One region of the Streptomyces sp. NBC_01622 genome, then DNA from elsewhere that is predicted to be linked to it. Evidence: riboswitches for the same ligand, from Rfam matches in the RefSeq annotation. Region 1 holds a riboswitch; each other region holds the start of a gene.
What was found. A riboswitch is a leader RNA that binds a small molecule or an ion and turns the genes downstream of it on or off. The one in region 1 is predicted to bind S-adenosylmethionine.
Positions count from the first base shown of each region.

Region 2: linked by a shared signal. The riboswitch ahead of OH768_RS45680 (amino acid ABC transporter permease) and the one ahead of thrC (threonine synthase) in region 1 are both predicted to bind S-adenosylmethionine.
Region 3: linked by a shared signal. The riboswitch ahead of OH768_RS01295 (putative leader peptide) and the one ahead of thrC (threonine synthase) in region 1 are both predicted to bind S-adenosylmethionine.

Region 1 covers NZ_CP109293.1:5,145,917-5,152,229, forward strand. Annotated here, with positions in the region: gene groL (chaperonin GroEL) at 1-955, opposite strand, end outside; gene OH768_RS23195 (cold-shock protein) at 1,366-1,572, opposite strand; gene OH768_RS23200 (MoaD/ThiS family protein) at 2,004-2,279, opposite strand; gene thrC (threonine synthase) at 2,363-3,694, opposite strand; SAM riboswitch class I at 3,712-3,868, opposite strand; gene OH768_RS23210 (glucosyl-3-phosphoglycerate synthase) at 4,051-4,995, shown strand; gene OH768_RS23215 (trehalose-6-phosphate synthase) at 5,092-6,313, shown strand, end outside.
Region 2 covers NZ_CP109293.1:9,845,309-9,851,621, forward strand. Annotated here, with positions in the region: gene OH768_RS45660 (alginate lyase family protein) at 1-772, shown strand, start outside; gene OH768_RS45665 (alginate lyase family protein) at 800-2,050, shown strand; gene OH768_RS45670 (putative leader peptide) at 2,166-2,279, shown strand; gene OH768_RS45675 (glutathione S-transferase C-terminal domain-containing protein) at 2,347-3,231, shown strand; SAM riboswitch class IV at 3,308-3,416, shown strand; gene OH768_RS45680 (amino acid ABC transporter permease) at 3,751-4,731, shown strand; gene OH768_RS45685 (amino acid ABC transporter ATP-binding protein) at 4,728-5,525, shown strand; gene OH768_RS45690 (ABC transporter substrate-binding protein) at 5,577-6,313, shown strand, end outside.
Region 3 covers NZ_CP109293.1:280,677-286,989, forward strand. Annotated here, with positions in the region: gene OH768_RS01280 (TauD/TfdA dioxygenase family protein) at 1-482, opposite strand, end outside; partial or broken gene OH768_RS01285 (isopenicillin N synthase family dioxygenase) at 528-1,555, opposite strand; gene OH768_RS01290 (AAA family ATPase) at 1,905-2,462, opposite strand; SAM riboswitch class IV at 2,853-2,965, shown strand; gene OH768_RS01295 (putative leader peptide) at 2,987-3,115, shown strand; gene OH768_RS01300 (ABC transporter substrate-binding protein) at 3,363-4,982, shown strand; gene OH768_RS01305 (ABC transporter permease) at 4,986-5,945, shown strand; gene OH768_RS01310 (ABC transporter permease) at 5,942-6,313, shown strand, end outside.

The DNA.
Region 1 (6,313 bases):
GGGCGCGGCCGAGGAGGTCCACGGTCGCGTTCTCCAGCTTGAGGCCGACCTCCTCGGAGATGACCTCGCCGCCCGTGAGGATGGCGATGTCGCCGAGCATGGCCTTGCGGCGGTCGCCGAAGCCCGGGGCCTTGACGGCGACGGACTTGAAGGTGCCGCGGATCTTGTTGACGACCAGCGTGGACAGGGCCTCGCCCTCGACGTCCTCGGCGATGATCAGCAGCGGCTTGCCCGACTGCATGACCTTCTCCAGGAGCGGGAGCAGGTCCTTGACGTTGGCGATCTTCGAGTTGGCGATCAGGATGTACGGGTCGTCGAGGACGGCCTCCATACGCTCCATGTCGGTGGCGAAGTACGCCGAGATGTAGCCCTTGTCGAAGCGCATGCCCTCGGTGAGCTCGAGCTCGAGCCCGAAGGTCTGCGACTCCTCGACGGTGATGACGCCTTCCTTGCCGACCTTGTCCATCGCCTCGGCGATGAGCTCGCCGATCTGGGTGTCGGCGGCGGAGATGGAGGCCGTAGAAGCGATCTGCTCCTTGGTCTCCACGTCCTTGGCCTGCTCAAGGAGGGCACCGGAGACGGCCTCGACGGCCTTCTCGATACCGCGCTTGAGGGCCATCGGGTTGGCGCCGGCGGCTACGTTGCGCAGACCCTCCTTGACGAGGGCCTGGGCGAGGACGGTCGCGGTGGTCGTACCGTCACCGGCGACGTCGTCCGTCTTCTTGGCGACTTCCTTGACCAGCTCGGCGCCGATCTTCTCGTACGGGTCCTCGAGCTCGATCTCCTTGGCGATGGAAACACCATCGTTGGTGATCGTGGGGGCGCCCCACTTCTTCTCGAGGACGACGTTGCGGCCCTTGGGGCCGAGGGTGACCTTGACGGCGTCGGCGAGCTGGTTCATCCCGCGCTCGAGACCGCGCCGTGCCTCCTCGTCGAACGCGATGATCTTGGCCATGTGAAGTGGTCCTCCCGGACTGGGGTGGATTGCTCCGGACCGCGCTGGCGCCCGCGACGGACGGCCTGCCTGCCCCGTGGTTCCTTGCACCACCTGGCCTGCGGGCCTCACCGACCCGGTCCTTCGTTATCACTCTCACCTTCAGAGTGCTAACGCCAATGATTAGCACTCGGCATGCCCGAGTGCAAGGTGCGCCCGCGAAGCGGGCTCGTTGAGGGGTGGTGGTCGGGCGACGGGTGGGCGCAAGCGGCTGCCAGGTTCTGACCTCCCTGGCACGGGCCCGGCACCGGCCCGGACGCGTCCCGACTCCGGGCATGCCGAAGGGCCCGTACCCCAGGAGGTGACCCCCCAGGAGTACGAGCCCTTCGGTGAAGAACGAAGAACGTCGCTGCTGTTCGTCGGCGCGTGCTTCAGCCGGTCGCGAGCCGGACCATGTCCGCCTGCGGCCCCTTCTGACCCTGCGAGATCTCGAAATCGACCCGCTGACCCTCTTCCAGGGTGCGGTAGCCGTCCATCTGAATCGCGCTGTAGTGGACGAAAACATCCGCACCACCGTCGACCGCGATGAAGCCGTACCCCTTCTCCGCGTTGAACCATTTGACGGTGCCCTGAGCCATGCCTAACTCCCCTATTACTGGCCCTTGCACGGATCCGCACTTCGCGGATCCGGGTCAGACCTCACCCCCCACAGGATTGGGGGCGTGCGCCGGAACGCGTCGACCGCGGCCGAATGTATCCGTCCAACTGCCGTCTGCAACAGGTCAATCCGACGAGAATTCCGGGCAGGACCGGTCGGGAATTTACGGAGAATTCGTCCGACTTCAGGGCAAGTCGGGCCCGATAAAGGCAATATAAGGCGCAAAAGACCTGCACACTTTGGCTACTTCTCATCGCACGCGGAGCCGGTACTCATATGCGTTCGGCATGCGGAGTGGAGCGCGTTCCCCAACTGTACCCCGCTCAACCATAGAGAATTGCCCCCTCCGCTTCTCTCACGGAGGGGGCAATTCGATGAACTCTTGGTAATCGACGTTACCTAGGGTAACGATCAGCCGCCGGCGACGGCCGGAATGATCGAGACGCCGGCCCCGTCCGGGGTGGCCGTCTCCAGCCCCTGCTCGAAGCGGACGTCGTCGTCGTTGACGTAGACGTTGACGAACCGGCGCAGCTTCCCCTGGTCGTCGAGGACGCGGGCGGAGATCCCGGTGTGGTTCTTCTCCAGGTCCGAGATGACCTCGGCGAGGGTCGCACCTTCGGCGGTTACTTCGGCCTGCCCGCCGGTGTAGGTGCGCAGGATGGTGGGGATGCGGACACTAACGCTCACGATGAAACCTCCGGTCAGCTTCTTTTTAGGGGCGCGGGGCACTGCGCGACCAGCCCCCACCGGCCCGCAGACGAACAACGACGCTAGGACGCGAGCCCAGCTTCCCTGAAGGACTCAAGACTCGGGCGGATCGTCGCGGTGAGCCCGGTACCGGCAACCGCGTCCAGCGTCTTCAGACCGTCCCCGGTGTTCAGCACGACAGTCGTCAGCGTCGGGTCCAGCAATCCGTTGTCGATCAGCTTCTTCGCCACGCCCACGGTCACCCCGCCCGCCGTCTCCGCGAAGATCCCCTCGGTCCGGGCCAGCAGCTTGATCGCGTCGACGACCTGCTCGTCGTTGACGTCCTCCACCGCTCCGCCCGTACGCCGGGCGATGTCCAGCACGTACGGCCCGTCCGCCGGGTTCCCGATGGCGAGGGACTTCGCGATGGTGTTCGGCTTCTGCGGGCGTACGACGTCGTGCCCGGCCTTGTAGGCGACGGACACCGGCGAGCAGCCCTCCGCCTGGGCGCCGAAGATCTTGTACGGCTTGTCCTCGACGAGCCCGAGCTTGATCAGCTCCTGCAGACCCTTGTCGATCTTCGTGAGCTGGGAGCCCGAGGCGATCGGCACGACCAGCTGGTCGGGAAGCTTCCACCCGAGCTGCTCGCAGATCTCGTACGCCAGGGTCTTGGAGCCCTCCGCGTAGTACGGCCGCAGGTTGACGTTGACGAAGCCCCAGCCCTCGCCGGCCGGGTCGCCGATCAGCTCGGAGCAGAAGCGGTTCACGTCGTCGTAGTTGCCCTCGATGCCGACGAGCTCGCCGCCGTAGATCGCGGCCATGACGATCTTGCCCTCTTCCAGGTCGTGCGGGATGAACACGCAGGAGCGGAAGCCGGCCCGGGCGGCGGCGGCACCGACCGCGCCGGCGAGGTTGCCGGTGGAGGAGCAGGAGAGGGTGGTGAAGTCGAACGCGCGGGCGGCCTCGATGGCCTGGGCGACGACGCGGTCCTTGAAGGAGTGCGTCGGGTTGCCGGAGTCGTCCTTGACGAACAACTTGCCCGCGTCGACGCCCAGTTCGCGGGCGAGGTTGTCGGCCTGGACGAGCTTGGTCCAGCCGGGGTTGATGTTCGGCTTGGTCGCCACGTCGGCGGGGACGGGCAGCAGGGGCGCGTAACGCCAGATGTTCGCGGGGCCCGCTTCGATCTGCTTGCGGAGCTCTTCGGTGTCGTAGGCCGAGAAGTCGTAGGCGATCTCCAGCGGGCCGAAACACTCCTCGCAGGCGAAGACCGGGCCGAGCGGGACGCGGTGGCCGCACTCGCGGCAGGACAGCGCGGCGGCGGGGCCGAGATCAACGGTGCTCGTGGGGTTCGGATCCGCGGCGGTCGTGTCCGTCTTCGCGGAGTTCGTGGTGCTTGCAACAGTCTGCGCAGCCATGGAGGCGAGGCCCTTTCTCCTCATCTTCCTCACGACGCATCTCGCCGTGAGACGGATTTGGCACCTTCCCGAGCCGGGAGCCTCACCACGTCAGCGTGTACCTGCGTGACAAGACCGGCTGGAGGGTTGCCGGGGCTTCATCGGGCCGTATCCCTCTGCCCCTCTGGATGAGCGGTGTTCAGTTGTGTATGCGATTGTCCCGCCGACGGCCCCCGACATGCGATGGTCATCAGCGTTGTTCAAGACTGTAACCGAAGGCCAGGACAGTTGAGTGAGCCGTCCGAACCGCGAGATGGATCACAGACTCACTGTCTGTGACCAGCCCTCGCCGAGAGAACGCAGAGGAGCCGCGCAACGTGCTGAAGGAAGTCGAGCACTGGCTGAGCACCCGCTCCTGGTCCCTGACCGATCGGCCGCTCCACAAGATTCTGGCCGCGAAGCACCGCACGGGCCAGTCGGTCTCCGTCGTGCTGCCCGCACTGAACGAGGAAGCGACGGTCGGTGACATCGTCGCGATCATCCGTCACGACCTCATGCAGCAGGTCCCGCTCGTCGACGAGATAGTCGTCGTCGACTCCGGGTCCACCGACCGCACCTCCGAGGTGGCCGCCGCGGCGGGCGCCCGGGTCGTGCACCGGGACGACATCCTGCCCCGCATCCCCGCCGTGCCCGGCAAGGGCGAGGTGCTGTGGCGCTCGCTGCTGGTCACCAGCGGCGACATCGTCTGCTTCATCGACGCGGACCTGAAGGAGTTCTCCTCCGACTTCGTCACCGGGATCGTGGGCCCGCTGCTCACCGACCCCGGCGTCGACCTCGTCAAGGCGATGTACGACCGCCCGCTGGGCGGCGCGGCCGGCCAGGGCGGACGCGTCACCGAGCTGATGGCCCGCCCGCTGCTGAACATGCACTGGCCTCAACTGGCCGGATTCGTGCAGCCGTTGGGCGGCGAGTACGCTGCCCGCCGCTCGCTGCTGGAACAGCTCCCGTTCCCCGTCGGCTACGGCGTCGAGCTGGGCATGCTCGTCGACGCGCTGCACCTGGTGGGCCTGGACGCCCTCGCCCAGGTCGACGTGGGCGTGCGCAAGCACCGGCACCAGGACGGGCAGGCGCTGGGCCGCATGGCCGCGCAGATCTACCGCACGGCACAGCTGAGGCTGGCCCGCGGGCATCTCATCCGGCCGTCCCTCACCCAGTTCGAGCGGGGACCGGAGGGTTTCGAGCCGCGCACGTACTCCGTGGACACGGAGGAACGGCCGCCGATGGCCGACATCACCGAGTACCAGTCGCGCAAGGTGGCGTAGCCGGCGCGGGGGCGGACGGCCGTATACGGACCCGTCCGGTCCGTTGTGACCCGTCCCTACGTTTGAGTGTTTCCGGGCCGGGCTAGGTTGTGCCGTATGGCTTCTACGTCGTCCACGTCGTCCGCGTCCGGTGCAGCTCAGGTGCTCGTCGCGTCCAATCGCGGTCCGGTCTCGTACGAGGTGGGCGACGACGGTTCGCTGCGCGCCCGGCGCGGCGGCGGCGGGCTGGTGTCCGGGCTGTCGGCGATCGGGCCGGACGCGGGGGCGCTGTGGGTGTGCTCGGCGCTGTCCGACGGCGACCGGGAGGCGGTCCGGCGGGGCGTCGGCGAGGACGGAGTGCGGATGCTCGCCATTCCGGCCGACGTGCACGCCGACGCGTACAACGGGATCGCCAACTCCGTGCTGTGGTTCGTCCACCACATGCTGTACCAGACCCCGCTGGAGCCGGTCTTCGACGCGGAGTTCCGGCGCCAGTGGGCGTCGTACGAGACGTACAACCGGGCGTTCGCCGAGGCGCTGGCGGAGGAGGCGGCCGAGGGCGCGGCGGTGCTGGTGCAGGACTACCACCTGTGTCTGGTGCCCGGGATGCTCCGTGAGCTCCGTCCCGACCTGCGGATCGGGCACTTCTCGCACACGCCGTGGGCGCCGGTGGAGTACTTCGCGATGCTTCCGGACGACATCCAGGTGCGGCTGATGGAGGGCCTGCTCGGGGCGGACCGGGTCGCGTTCCTGACCTGGCGGTGGGCTACGGCGTTCGAGAACTGCGTGCAGGGGCTCGACCCGTACAGGTGGCTCCCCCAGTGGCCGTCGGGTGCGCCGCGTTCGATCGAGCACCTGGAGAAGGAGCGCATCACCCGCAGGACGCTCATCGGTGTCCACGGGCTCGGCGCCGACGCCGAGTTCCTGCACGCGCGCTCGCACCAGGCGGACGTCGAGGAGCGGATGGCCGCGCTGCGCGAGGAGATCGGCGAGGGCCGCAGAACCATCGTCCGGGTGGACCGGACCGAGCTGTCGAAGAACATCGTGCGCGGGCTGCTGGCGTACCGGCAGCTGCTCGACGACCACCCCGAGTGGCGGGAGCGGGTCGTGCACGTGGCCTTCGCCTACCCGTCCCGGCAGGACCTCGCCGTGTACCGGGACTACACGGCCGAGGTGCAACGGGTCGCGGACGAGATCAACTCCCTTTACGGGACGCCCGGTTGGACCCCGGTCGTCCTCCACGTCAAGGACGACTTCGCCCGCTCGCTGGCCGCGTACCGGCTCGCCGACGTGGCCCTCGTCAACCCCATCCGCGACGGCATGAACCTCGTCGCCAAGG
Region 2 (6,313 bases), 4.7 Mb from region 1:
ACGGTTCACCGCGGACGGCCTGCCCGCCGGTCTGCGCATCGACCGGCGCACCGGGCTCATCTCCGGAATCCCCACGGAGACAGGGGAGTTCACAGTCGCGACCACCGCCGCCAACGCCTCAGGGACCGCCACCGGCGCCCTCGCCCTCACGGTCGGCACCGCGCCCCCCGCGCCGTGGACGTACGGCGACCTCGGTGACACCGTCCTCGACGACCGCGCCTTCGGAACGCTGGGCGTGGTGGCGATCACCACGCCGGGCAGCACGTCGTACGACGGCGGGACCTTCACCGTGCGGGGCGCGGGCGTCGACCTGAACGCCAACGGCCAAGGAATGACAGGGCAGTTCGTACGGCAACCCGTGAACGGTGACTGCGAAGTCGTCGCCCGGCTCGTCTCCCGGACCGGCGCCACGGCCGACCGGGTGGGCCTGCTCATGGCGAAGTCGCTGTCGCCGTTCGACCAGGCGGCGGGCGCGATCGTCACCGGTGGGACCAGCGCTCAACTCATGCTCCGCAAGACCGTGGCCGGTGCCTCCGCCTTCACCGGCGGTGCCGCGGCCACCCTCCCCGCCCTGCTGCGGCTGAAGCGCGCCGGGACCGCGTTCAGCGCAGCCCTGTCCACCGATGACGGTGTCACCTGGACCCCCCTCGCCGACGGAGACATCCCCGGCTTCGGTGACGCCCCCTACTACGTCGGCCTGGTGGTCTGCTCGCGCAGCCAACCGGTCCGCTGCACCACGGAGTTCGACGAGGTGAGCATCACGCCCACCTGATCCTCCACGGATTGGAGATGCACAGCGATGAGCCGCACTTCCCCCCACGAGCACCTCCGCAGAACAGAGTTGAGCCGCCGCGGTCTGTTGAAGACCGCGGGCGGGCTCACCGCAGCCGTCGCCCTCGGCGGCGCCACGGTGGCCACGACCGCGCACGCGGCACCGGCCACCTTCACCCACCCCGGCATGCTGCACAACGCCGGTGACATCAACCGGGCCAAGGTCAGGGTCGCGGCGGGAACCGACCCCTGGCTGTCCGGCTGGAACAGGCTGACCGCCAACTCCCACTCCCAGTCGACCTGGACGAACCGGGCGACGGCCACGATCATCCGAGGCGGCACCGGACAGAACTACAGCCTCCTCTACAACGACATCGCGGCCGCCTACCAGAACGCCCTGCGCTGGAAGGTCGGTGGCACCGAGGCGAACGCCGTGTGCGCCGCGAACATCCTCAACGCCTGGTCGACCACGCTGACTTCGGTCACCGGCAATGCCGACCGGTTCCTCGCGGCCGGTCTGTACGGCTGGCAGTTCGCCAACGCCTGCGAACTCATGCGGGACTACAGCGGGTTCAATCTCGCCGCCGCCCAGCAGATGCTGGCAAACGTCTTCTACCCGCTCAACAACAGCTTCCTCACCAACCACAACGACGCCTGCATCACCAACTACTGGGCCAACTGGGACCTGTGCAACATGGCGTCGATCCTGGCCATCGGGATCCTCAACGAGGACAGCGCCAAGTACGACCAGGCCGTCACGTACTTCAAGTCGGGTGCGGGCAACGGCTCGATCGCGCACGCCGTGCCGTACCTGTACACCGACTCGGACGGCTACGCGCTCGGCCAGTGGCAGGAGTCCGGCCGCGACCAGGGCCACACCGTCATGGGCATGGGGCAGATGGGCGCAGTGTGCGAGATGGCCTGGAACCAGGGCGACGACCTGTACTCGTACGACAGCCGCCGCTTCATGAAGGCAGCCCAGTACGTCGCGAAGTACAACAGCGGCAGCGACGTGCCCTTCACCACCTACACCTGGGGGACCGGGCAGAGCTGCGCCCAGTCGTCCCAGACGGTGATCTCCTCCTCCTCGCGCGGCCAGATCCGGCCGGTGTGGGCGATGCTCCACTTCCACTACAACCGCCGGATCAGCCTCGACGACAAGTACATCTCGGCCATGTACTACAACCTCGTCGCACCCGAGGGCGGGGGAGGTGACTACGGCTCCGACAGCGGCGGCTACGACCAGCTCGGCTTCGGGACCCTGATGTACGCGAAGTAGCGGCCCGGCATGTCCACGGGTCGGGATCTGTGCCCGACCCGTGGACGCCCTCTTGACCCCGGGCGACGGTGGATCGACACTCCAGTAGGGAATCCTAGTGAACAGGTAGGGAAACATGGGGCGCCTTGAGCCGGTCACCACCAGCCGAGTGGACCGTTCGCCCCTTCTGACCTCCCGCCGTCACATCGATCTGCTGCGGGTCTGCAGCGCCATGAGCCCACTGCGCTGAGTCCCCTCCACCGTTCGACGACGCTTCCGCCGCGCGTACGTCCACGCGCCCGTACCCGGGGAGTCCCATGTCCGTCACGCCTCTCGCCGCCGTCCCCTCACCCCGCTCCGCCCCCCAGTTCCGGGGCCGGATCGGGCGCGACGCGCGCAGCGGGCACTACGCCGTCCCGCGCCGCTACCGCCTCCACCTGTCCACCGCCTGCGCCGACGGCCTGCGCATCGCCGTCACCCACAGCCTGCTCGGCCTCCACGAGAGCTGTCCGGCCGTGTTCCTGTCCGCCGTACCCGACTGTCCGAGTGGTGGACACTCCGCACTGCGCCCGCTCTACGAGGCGAGCGCCCACCGCTACTCCGGACCGGCCACCGCGCCCGTACTCAGCGACGACTGGTCCGGCCGCATCGTCAGCACCCACGCCCCCGACATCACCCGCGACCTCGCCCGGCACTTCGGCCAGGGCGGACCCCAGCTCTACCCGTGCGGCGCCGAGTCGGAGATCGAGGCCGTCGAGCGGCTCTGCGCACAGGGCATCGAGGACGCGGCGCAGCGCGCCGGCGCGGCCGGTGGCGAACAGGCGGAACGTGACGAAGCCCTCGGCCGACTGCTGGAGACGCTGGGCTCGCTCGACCGCTGGCTGGACGGCCGCGAGCACATGATCCGCGACGAACTCACCGCCGCAGACGTCGAGTTGTGGGTGACGCTGGTGCAACTCGACACCGTGCACCGCTACCACCTGGACGCCGCGGCCGTGCAGCGCATCGCCGACCATCCCCACCTGTGGGCCTACGCCCGCCGACTGGCCGCGCACCCGGCCTTCGGCGCCCATCTGGACCTCGACGGCATCGCCCGCCGCCACCACGCCCGCTGCCAGGGCCTGGAGGCCGCCGGTGCCGCCGTCCAGATCCTGGACTGGGCAGCCCATGCCGCGGACGAAACGGGAGCTTGCCGCAGTTGAGGGGCGTCCGCACCATCCACTTGGTGGACGGCCGTTGACATTCGTTCGGGCAATTGTCTTAACTTGCGGCCAGAACGGTCATGAGTGTCAGCGACAAGCCCTGGCTTGCTGACCGGCAACCCTCGCACGCGGTGGGGTGCCCCAGGTGACGACCGGACCGGATGACGTTTCGGTAAGCGCGAGGCCCTGCGGGGCCGGAACAGTGACAGGTGACGCCATGTACGCAGCTCCCAGGACGGCCATATGCCGCCCGCAGGGCTGCGTACGGTCGTACGCCAACCTGTTCGTCGCCGACCGCGCTGTCGATCTGCTCCGGGTCAGCAGCGCACTGTGTACCGCCTCGGGCCGCGCCCGCTGTCGGGCCTGACGACCAGTCGGCCGACGCACCTCTGACGCACACCCGCTCCCGCCGGTGTGCCTGCCCCTTCCCCGCCCCCGGTCCCGTGCACCCGCGCGTGCCGTCCGCCGTCGCGCGTCCACCGCCACGGACCGGGGTCTGTGAACCCGCCGGAGCCCACCATGAGTGAACCCCCAGGCACCACTGTGTCCCTGGCCGACGCCCCGTCCGCCGACGCCCCGTCAAAACCCCTGACGGCACAGCGAGTTCAGCCGCTGCGCCGACCCGGCCGGTGGATCGTCACGCTGGTCGTGCTGGTGCTGATCGCCCAGTTCGTCCACGGACTGGTCACCAACTCCTTCTACCAGTGGGACCGCTTCGGCTACTGGTTCCTGCGCCCGACGATCCTCGACGGACTCGTCATCACTCTCGAAGTGGCCGCGCTCAGCGCGGTGTTGGGCCTCCTCGGCGGCATCCTGCTCGCCCTGGCCCGGCTGTCGAAGAGCCCCGTGCTGCGCGCCGCGAGCTGGACCTATGTGTGGGCGCTGCGCTCCATCCCGCTCATCGTGGTGCTGATCTTCCTCTACAACTTCAGCGCCCTGTACCAGACGCTCAGCATCGGCGTCCCCTTCGGACCCGCCTTCTTCTCCTTCGACGAGTCGAAGCTCGCCACCGACATGGTCGTCGCCGTCGTCGGACTCAGCCTCAACGAGGCGGCGTACGCGGCCGAAGTGGTCCGCGGCGGCATCCTCTCCGTCGACCAGGGCCAGCACGAGGCCGCCTCCGCCCTCGGCCTCCCCAAGGGCTACCAGTTCCGCAGAATCGTCTTCCCGCAGGCGCTGCGCTCCATCACCCCGAACTACGTCAACCAGCTGATCGGCCTGATCAAGAGCACCTCGCTGGTCTTCTACGTCTCGCTGCTCGACCTGTTCGGCTCCGCGCAGACGATGGGCTCCACCTACCCCGGCGACATCGTGCCGCTGCTCCTGGTCGTCACCGTCTGGTACCTGATCCTGACCAGCGTCGTGTCCGTCATCCAGTTCTACGTCGAGCGCCACTACGCCCGGGGCGCCACCCGCTCCCTGCCGCCCACCCCGATCCAGAAACTCCGCAACGGTGTCACCGATCTGCGGGCCCGCATCCGCAGGGAGACCGCCGTATGACCACGAACACCGTCGAACCGCTGGCGGACATCACACCCGCCGCCGTAGAGGTGCACGACGTCCACAAGTGGTACGGCGCCCACCGGGTCCTGGACGGCGTCGACCTCACGGTGCGGCCCGGCGAGGTCACCGTGATCCTAGGCCCGTCCGGTTCCGGCAAGTCCACGCTGCTGCGGGTCATCAACCACCTGGAGAAGCCCGAGATCGGCTACGTCAGCGTCAACGGAGAGCTGATCGGAGTGCGGCAACAGGGCGGCAGGCTCAAGGAGTTGAGCGAGCGCGCCATCCTCGCGCAGCGCAGCCGGATCGGCTTCGTCTTCCAGAACTTCAACCTCTTCCCGCACCTGACCGTCCTCGACAACGTCGCCGCCGCCCCGGTCGCCACCGGCAGGCTCGGCAAGCCCGAAGCCCTGGAACTGGCAAGGGAGTTGCTGGGCCGCGTCGGTCTCGCCGAGAAGACCGGCGCCTACCCGAGGCAGCTCTCCGGCGGCCAGCAGCAGCGCGTGGCCATCGCGCGGGCCCTCGCCCTGCGGCCCGGCGTCATCCTCTTCGACGAGCCGACCTCCGCCCTCGACCCCGAACTCGTCGGTGAAGTCCTGTCCGTCATCAAGGACTTGGCGACCAGCGGCACCACCCTCGTCATCGTCACCCACGAGATCGGCTTCGCCCGCGAGGTCGCCGACCGGGTCGTCTTCATCGACGGCGGAAAGATCGTCGAACAGGGCCCGCCCCACGAGGTCCTCGACAAGCCACAGCACGAACGGACCAGGGACTTCCTCAGCAAGGTCCTCTGAGCTTCACCTCTTCACCTTCGACAGCCCCGAACACCGAGCCTAGGAACAGCCATGTCTACGCCCAGCCTTCGCAGCAGAATCACTCGCGGACTCACCGCGGGAACCGTCCTCGCTTCCCTCGCCGGTGGTCTCGCGGCCTGCGGCGGCGACAGTGACGCGGCCACCACGTCCGGCGGTGCCGCCTCCGGCACGGTCACCGTGGGCGCCTTCTCCCTCGGTGCCGCCAAGGAGGCGACGCTCAAGGTCGCCGAAGTGAAGTCGATCAGCGCCGAGTTGCCCAAGGCGACAGCGAAGAGCGGCAAGCTGGAGGTCGGCGTCGGCTTCCTGCCCGCCGGCTCCCCGCCGCTCGGCTACGTCGGCTCGGACCAGAAGACCCTCACCGGTTCCGAGACCGACATCGCCCGCCTGGTCGCCGCCGTCCTCGGCCTCAAGCCCGAGCTGAAGAACTCCACTTGGGAGAACCTCTTCATCGGCCTGGACAGCGGCAAGGTCGATGTCGCCTTCTCCAACGTCACCGACACCGAGGAGCGCAAGGCGAAGTACGAGTTCGCCTCCTACCGCGAGGACAACCTCGGCTTCGCGGTGAAGGCCGACAACTCCTGGAACTTCGACGGCAACTACGAGAACCTCGCCGGCAAGACCGTCGCCGTGGGCGCCGGCACCAACCAGGAACGGATCCTCCTGGAGTGGAAGAAGAAGCTGGCCGCCGAGGGCAAGAAGGCGCTCACCGTCAAGTACTTCCAGGACAACAACAGCACCTACCTCGCGCTGGCCTCCGGGAAGATCGA
Region 3 (6,313 bases), 4.9 Mb from region 1:
GCGTAGTTCTCGGCGTTGCCGTTGTAGAGGGCTCCGACCGACTCCAGCAGCACCTTGAACGGCTCGGACAGGTCGTCGTACGCGGCCTGGAGGTCCGCCCACAGAGTGTGGCCGCCCAACTCCGGCACCACCTCGTAGGTCAGGGACTCGATGGCGAACACGGGCTCGCGCCACAGCCCGCCGATGTGCCAGGTGCTGGCCTTGCCGGTCTGCTTGACGTTGTACGGGTAGACCAGCGGGTTGGCCGGGTGCTTCACGGCGGTCGGGTGGTCGAAGGGCCGCGCGAACAGGCTGACGGCCGCGACCTGCTGATCGGGCGTCAGATGCTGGCCGCGGAACACGAGGACCTTGTGTTCCCGGAAGGCCCGGCGCAGTTCCTCGGCGGTGCTCTCGTCGACGGGCGCGGTCAGATCGACGCCGGCGACTTCGGCGCCGAAGCGGGGCCCCGCCCTGAGGATGTCGAGACGGGCGACGGTGGTCATGACGTTCTCCTTCTTCTACGACGGGTGCGGGTGCGTGGGACTCGTTCAACGTCCCCGGCAGCTGTGGGCCAGGACGTCGGACCACCAGCGTTCGGCGAACCTCGGGTGCGAGCGGAGCCAGCCGATCACGGCGTTCTCCCCGAAGGCGGCGAGGAGCGGGTTGTCGGGATCCTCGGTGACTCCGCGGCTCAACGCCGCCAGTTCCGGCGGCAGTTGGAGCGGCTGCACCACGGCGTCGAAGCGCGGGCCGAGGAAGAACGGGATGGAGTTCCGGTGAACGCCCGACCGCGGGCTGACGACCCGGTGCTGAGTGGCTTTCAGATAGCCCTGGGTGGCGATCTCCAGCATCTCGCCGATGTTGAACACGAAGGCGCCGGGCACCGGTACGGCGTCGATCCATTCGCCGTCCTCACTCCGCACCTGGAGTCCGCCGACCTCGTCCTGCTGCAACAGGGCGAGATATCCGTAGTCCTTGTGCGCGCCAACCCCTTGATCGGCGGTCTCGGCGGCACGCGGCGGATAGTGCACGATCTTCACGTGTACTGCCGCCTCGTCGTCGAACCACTGGTCGAAGTAGCGCTCGTCCTGCCCGAGCGCGGCAGCGAGGGCGCGCAGGACCTCGCGGCTCACCCTTAGCGCCTCCGCCTGCCAGCGCAGCACGATGTCCCGCAACTCCGGGAGCGCGGACGGCCATTGGTTGGGGCCGACGAGCCGGAGGTAGTCGGGATCGCCCGGTCCGGTGGGGATCGCCTCCCGTTCCGCGCGATGTCGATCTGTTCGCGCCAGTCGGCGCTGCCCGCCGTGTACTCGGTGCCGGTGCGTGTGTAGCCGCGGAACTGGGGCGAGTTGACGTTCTCGATCTCCAGCCGCTGTTCGTCCGGCAGTGCGAAGAAGGAGCGGGCCGCGTGCAGGATCTCGTCCCGCACGGATACGGGAACGCCGTGTCCGGTGACGTAGAAGAACCCCACTTCGTGGGCGGCGGACCGGAGTTCGCCCAGGAAGGCGGCACGGTCGGTACCGGGATCCCGGAAGCGGGAGATGTCGATGACGGGGAGGGCGGTGGGCTGTGCCATGGGTTCCTTCGCGGCGGCAGCAGACCCGGACACGGCGGTGCGCGCGTCAACTGTCGTACAGGGACGTTCGATTGACGACAGACCCGGGGGATGCGCCGAGAGCGGGCGGAGGGAGGAAGGGGCGAGGTCGAGGTCGTCGCGCGAAGGTCAACGACAGAACTGGTCGGCGCGGCGGCTCACCCAGAAAGGGTCGAGCAGCACCGTGTGTGCCTGGCCAGTGGTGTCCATGGCCGGATCAAAGCACACCCGGGAAGGTGCGTCCACCACGCGTCCCGAGCGGTGAGACGACCACGGACATCGCCCGCCGCGGTGGCCGGACCCTCCCGGAGCCGCCGATCGGGCCCCGCGGTCACGTGCCTCGGACGGTGAGTCGGGCGATGGTGTCCGCGATCAACGCCACTCGGTCGGCCACGTCACCGGCCGGCACCTCCACGAGGTCGTAGCCGAACCGCCGATAGCTCTCTTCGTGGATCCGCTCGAACACCAGCGACTCCTGGAAGCTGATCCGGCGGGCGTCGGTGGGTTCGCAGAATCCGATGTTGCGGACGAAGAAGACCTGCGGTTCGTAGATCCGGTCGCGGGTGATCCGTTCGATCTCGCCGAGGAGCGGCGTCGGAGCGGGGCGGCCCAAGTACCTGGTGAGGGCGTGCGTGCAGACCGGGGATCGATCGTAGATCTGGTGGGTCACGTTTCGCGTCGCGGACTTCATTTGTCGTCGGCGCTGCAAGTCGACCACCTTCTCGACGAAGGCCGGCCGGGTCCAGGGCTCGGCGTCCCCCTCGGCCTGCTCGCCCGCGATGACCGCGGTGGCCGCCTCCTCGACGACGTCGAACCCGTCCGCCCTCAGCCGACGGAGGATCGTGGTCTTTCCGGCGCCGGGCGCACCGGTGAGGATGTATCGCTGCATGGCGGGTCCTTGGTTCGTCGTGACGTGGGGGCCGACCGCGAACGGCTCGGCTGGAACTGGCAGACGGCAGGCGGCAGTTCGGTGTGAGGTGTGACAGGAACCCCGGTTCGAGCCGGGGTGGTGAAGGCCGCCGTGCGGGGCGATGAACGCCTCGCGGCCGAGTGAGGGAGGGCGGAGATCACGCCGGGAGAACAGCCACGGAATCCGGTCGGCCGGGCGCAGTGCGATCCGCAGCCGGACGGTTCCGGGCCGGTGCGGCAGCCTAGCCGACACACCGGGCACCTGCTCTGTGAGGGAAGGTGCCGGTGAGGCTGCGGTGACGACCTCGCCGACTCCGCACCTCTGCCCCGGCATTGACGCACGGCGACACGGCTCCATACGATCAACAGCGGCATTGAGTGTCAGCGTCAAATCCCGGTCGGCTGACCGGCAACCCCCCGACGCAGTGGGGCGCTCAGGGCGAACGCCCGGCGGGGACGCTGATGGCTCTGCGAACGCGCGACCCCGTGACCGGGGTCCCGGATATGGAGGACGGCGTGCTCAACAGCTACGGCCCGAGTGCCTCCTGTCACGACGCCGTCGTTTTCTCCCGGCTCTCGCGCCGGCGCCACATCGACCTGCAGCGCTTCACCAGCTGTCTGTGTCACAGCTGACCGAGTCCGGCCTTCAGGGCTGACATCTGTCCGGCCTTCGAAGCTGACAGCTGTGGTCGCCCGTCTCGCACGGGCCTCTTCCCCCCTTCTCCCACGGGTCGACATGTGCGCGGGTGTGCCCCGCGCAGGTCGACGCGTTTTCCACGCTTCATGAGTCCCGCCCCCGCCGGGGTCGGCACCGTCCGCGTCCAGCCACGGTCCGCGCAGGTCCGTGTGCACGCGGTGACACGAGTAGGAGCACCTCTCCGTGACAGCACATCCGGTCTCCCGAACCACTCGACGAGCGGCTACGGCCGCCCTTCTGACCACCAGTTTCCTACTGACCGCCTGCGGATCGGGTGGCGGAGGCTCCGACGCCGGCGGCGGACAGGCCAGGTCCGGTGGCACCCTGACCTTCGCGGTGGGCTCCGACGCCGGCTGCGTGGACCCGCAGCAGGTGGCCAGCAACGACACCATCTACTCGGTGCGCCAGATCGTGGACTCCCTCACGGACCAGGACCCCGAGACCGGCAGGATCGTGCCGTGGCTGGCGAAGAGCTGGGACATCAGCTCCGACGCGACGACGTTCACCTTCCATCTCAGATCGGGTGTCACCTTCAGCGACGGGTCCAAGCTGACCGCTCAGGTGGTCAAGGACAACTTCGACGCGGTGCCGAAGCTCGGCGCGCTGGGGACCCTCGCCGAGGGCTATCTGAGTGGCGTGAAGAGCACGACCGTGGTCGATCCGCTCACCGTCAAGGTGACCTTCCAGCAGCCCAACGCCCAGTTCCTGCAAGCCACTTCGACGCACTCGCTGGGCATCGAGTCGTCGGCGAGTGCGAAGAAGTCGCCGCAGGAGAAGTGCAGCCAGGGGGTGGTCGGCTCTGGGCCCTTCGTGCTGAAGCAGTACGTACAGAACCAGTCGATCACGCTCGTCAAGCGCACCGGCTATGCCTGGGGTTCCCCACGGTGGACCAAGAGCGGCGAGGCCTATCTCGACAAGGTGGTCTTCAAGGTCGTACCCGAGGCGGGAGTTCGGGCCGGCAGCCTCCAGTCGGGTCAGGTGGACGCGATCAGCAGCGTCGGCAAGGCCAACGAGGCGGCTCTCAAGGGCGGTCAGGTCACCCTTCAGCGGCGGGCCAATCCGGGCGTGGTGTTCGGCCTGGCCTTCAACAACTCGCGGCCGGTTCTGAAGGACGCGCGGGTGCGCCAGGCCATCGGGTTCGCCATCGACCGCAAGCAGATCACCGACACGGTGTTCCCGACCGGGACCCGGCCCGCGACCAGCGTCCTGGCACACACCACACCCGACTACGCCGACCTGTCCTCGGACCTGACAACCGATGCGACCAAGGCGAAGTCCCTGCTGGACGCGGCCGGTTGGAAGGTCGGCAGCGACGGCATCCGGACGAAGGACGGCAAGAAGCTGAGCCTCGCGGTCGACTGGATTCCCAACTCGGCCACGAACCAGCCCGCGTTGGAGCTGATCCAGCAGCAACTCAAGGCTGTCGGCGTCGGCCTGACGCTCAAGCAGCTCCAGGTCACCCAGCTCGCCCCGACACTTCAGTCCGGCGACTACGACGCGGCATGGAGCAACGTGACCCGCGCGGACCCGGACATCCTGCGCAGTTCCTTCTCCACCAAGCTGGCCAACTTCTACCGCCTTCCCGCGACCCCGCTGGACACCGCGCTGACCGGGCAGGCGGCGACCACGGACACCACCAGGCGCGGCCAACTGGTGGAGCAGGCCCAGCAGTTGATCGTGCGGAACGCCTACGACGTGCCGGTGGTGGAACTCCAGACCCAGATCGGCGTGGCGAAGAAGGTGCACAACCTCAACTTCGACGCCTCCAGCCGGATCCAGCTGCACGACACCTGGATCGGCTGACGCATGCGCCGCTACGCGATCAAACGGCTCGCCCAGGCGGTCGGGGTGCTGTGGGCCGCCTACACGGTGTCCTTCCTGGTCCTCGACTTCCTGCCGGGCGATCCGGTCACGGCGATGGCCAGTGCCGGAATGGACTCCGGGACGGTCGACCCGGCCCAACTGGCCGCGCTGCGCCACGAGTACGGCTTCGACAAGCCGATTCTGGTGCAGTACGCCGACTATCTCGGCCGGGCGGTGCGCGGGGACTTCGGCGACTCGGTCTCCACCGGTCGGCCGGTGTCCTCGACGCTGGCCGACGCGCTGCCGCAGACCCTCCAGCTGACCGGTGCCGCACTGCTCCTCGCCGTGCTCCTCGGCGGTGGACTGGCGGTCGTGGCGACCTACACCTCCCGCCGATGGCTGCGTCAACTGCTGCTGTCCCTGCCGCCGTTGGGGGTGTCGGTCCCGACGTTCTGGGTGGGGCTGCTGCTTGTCGAGTCGTTCTCCTTCCGCCTGCACTGGTTCCCCGCCTTCGGCAACGACGGGCTGCGGGGGCTGATCCTGCCGGCGCTGACGCTGGCGATCCCGACCGGCGCGCAGGTGGCGCAGGTGCTGGCCAAGAGCCTGCTCACCGCGCTGGACCAGGCCTATGTGGAGACCGCGCGTGCCAAGGGTGCCGGGCGGTGGCGGGTCCATCTGCGGCACGCCCTGCGCAACGCGTCCCTGCCCGCGCTGACCGTGGTCGGCCTGCTGGTGGGGCAGTTGATCGCCGGTTCGGTGGTCGTCGAGACGGTGTTCTCGCGTGACGGCCTCGGCCGGGTGACGGCCGCCGCGGTCACGGCCCAGGACATCCCACTGGTCCAGGGCGTGGTGGTGTTCGGGGCGCTGATCTTCGTGCTGACGAACCTGCTCGTCGACCTCGTCTATCCGCTGCTCGATCCGCGGATCGTGGTGGCCTCGGGCCGGAAGGCGGTGGCCGCATGAGTCAGGGTCTTGTCGACGACACCGCCGCCGATGCCGCGCTCGGCATCGCGCGGCCGGTCGAACCGGGGGCCGGCCCCGGGCCGGCGAGCCGAGTCGACGCGCGCCGGGTCCTGCGGTTCGTGGTGCGCCGCCCCGGGCTGCTGCTGTCGGTCCTGGTCCTCGTCCTGGTGGTGCTGGCGTCGTTCTGGCCCGGCCTGTTCACCTCGCGCGACCCGCTGACGGGCGTACCGTCGCAGAACTTCCGGGGCCCGAGCGGCGCGCACTGGTTCGGCACGGACGAACTGGGCCGCGATGTGCTCTCGCGAGTTGTCCACGGTGCCCAACTCTCCCTGAAGGCTACCCTCATCGCGGTCGCGGTCGCCTTCGTG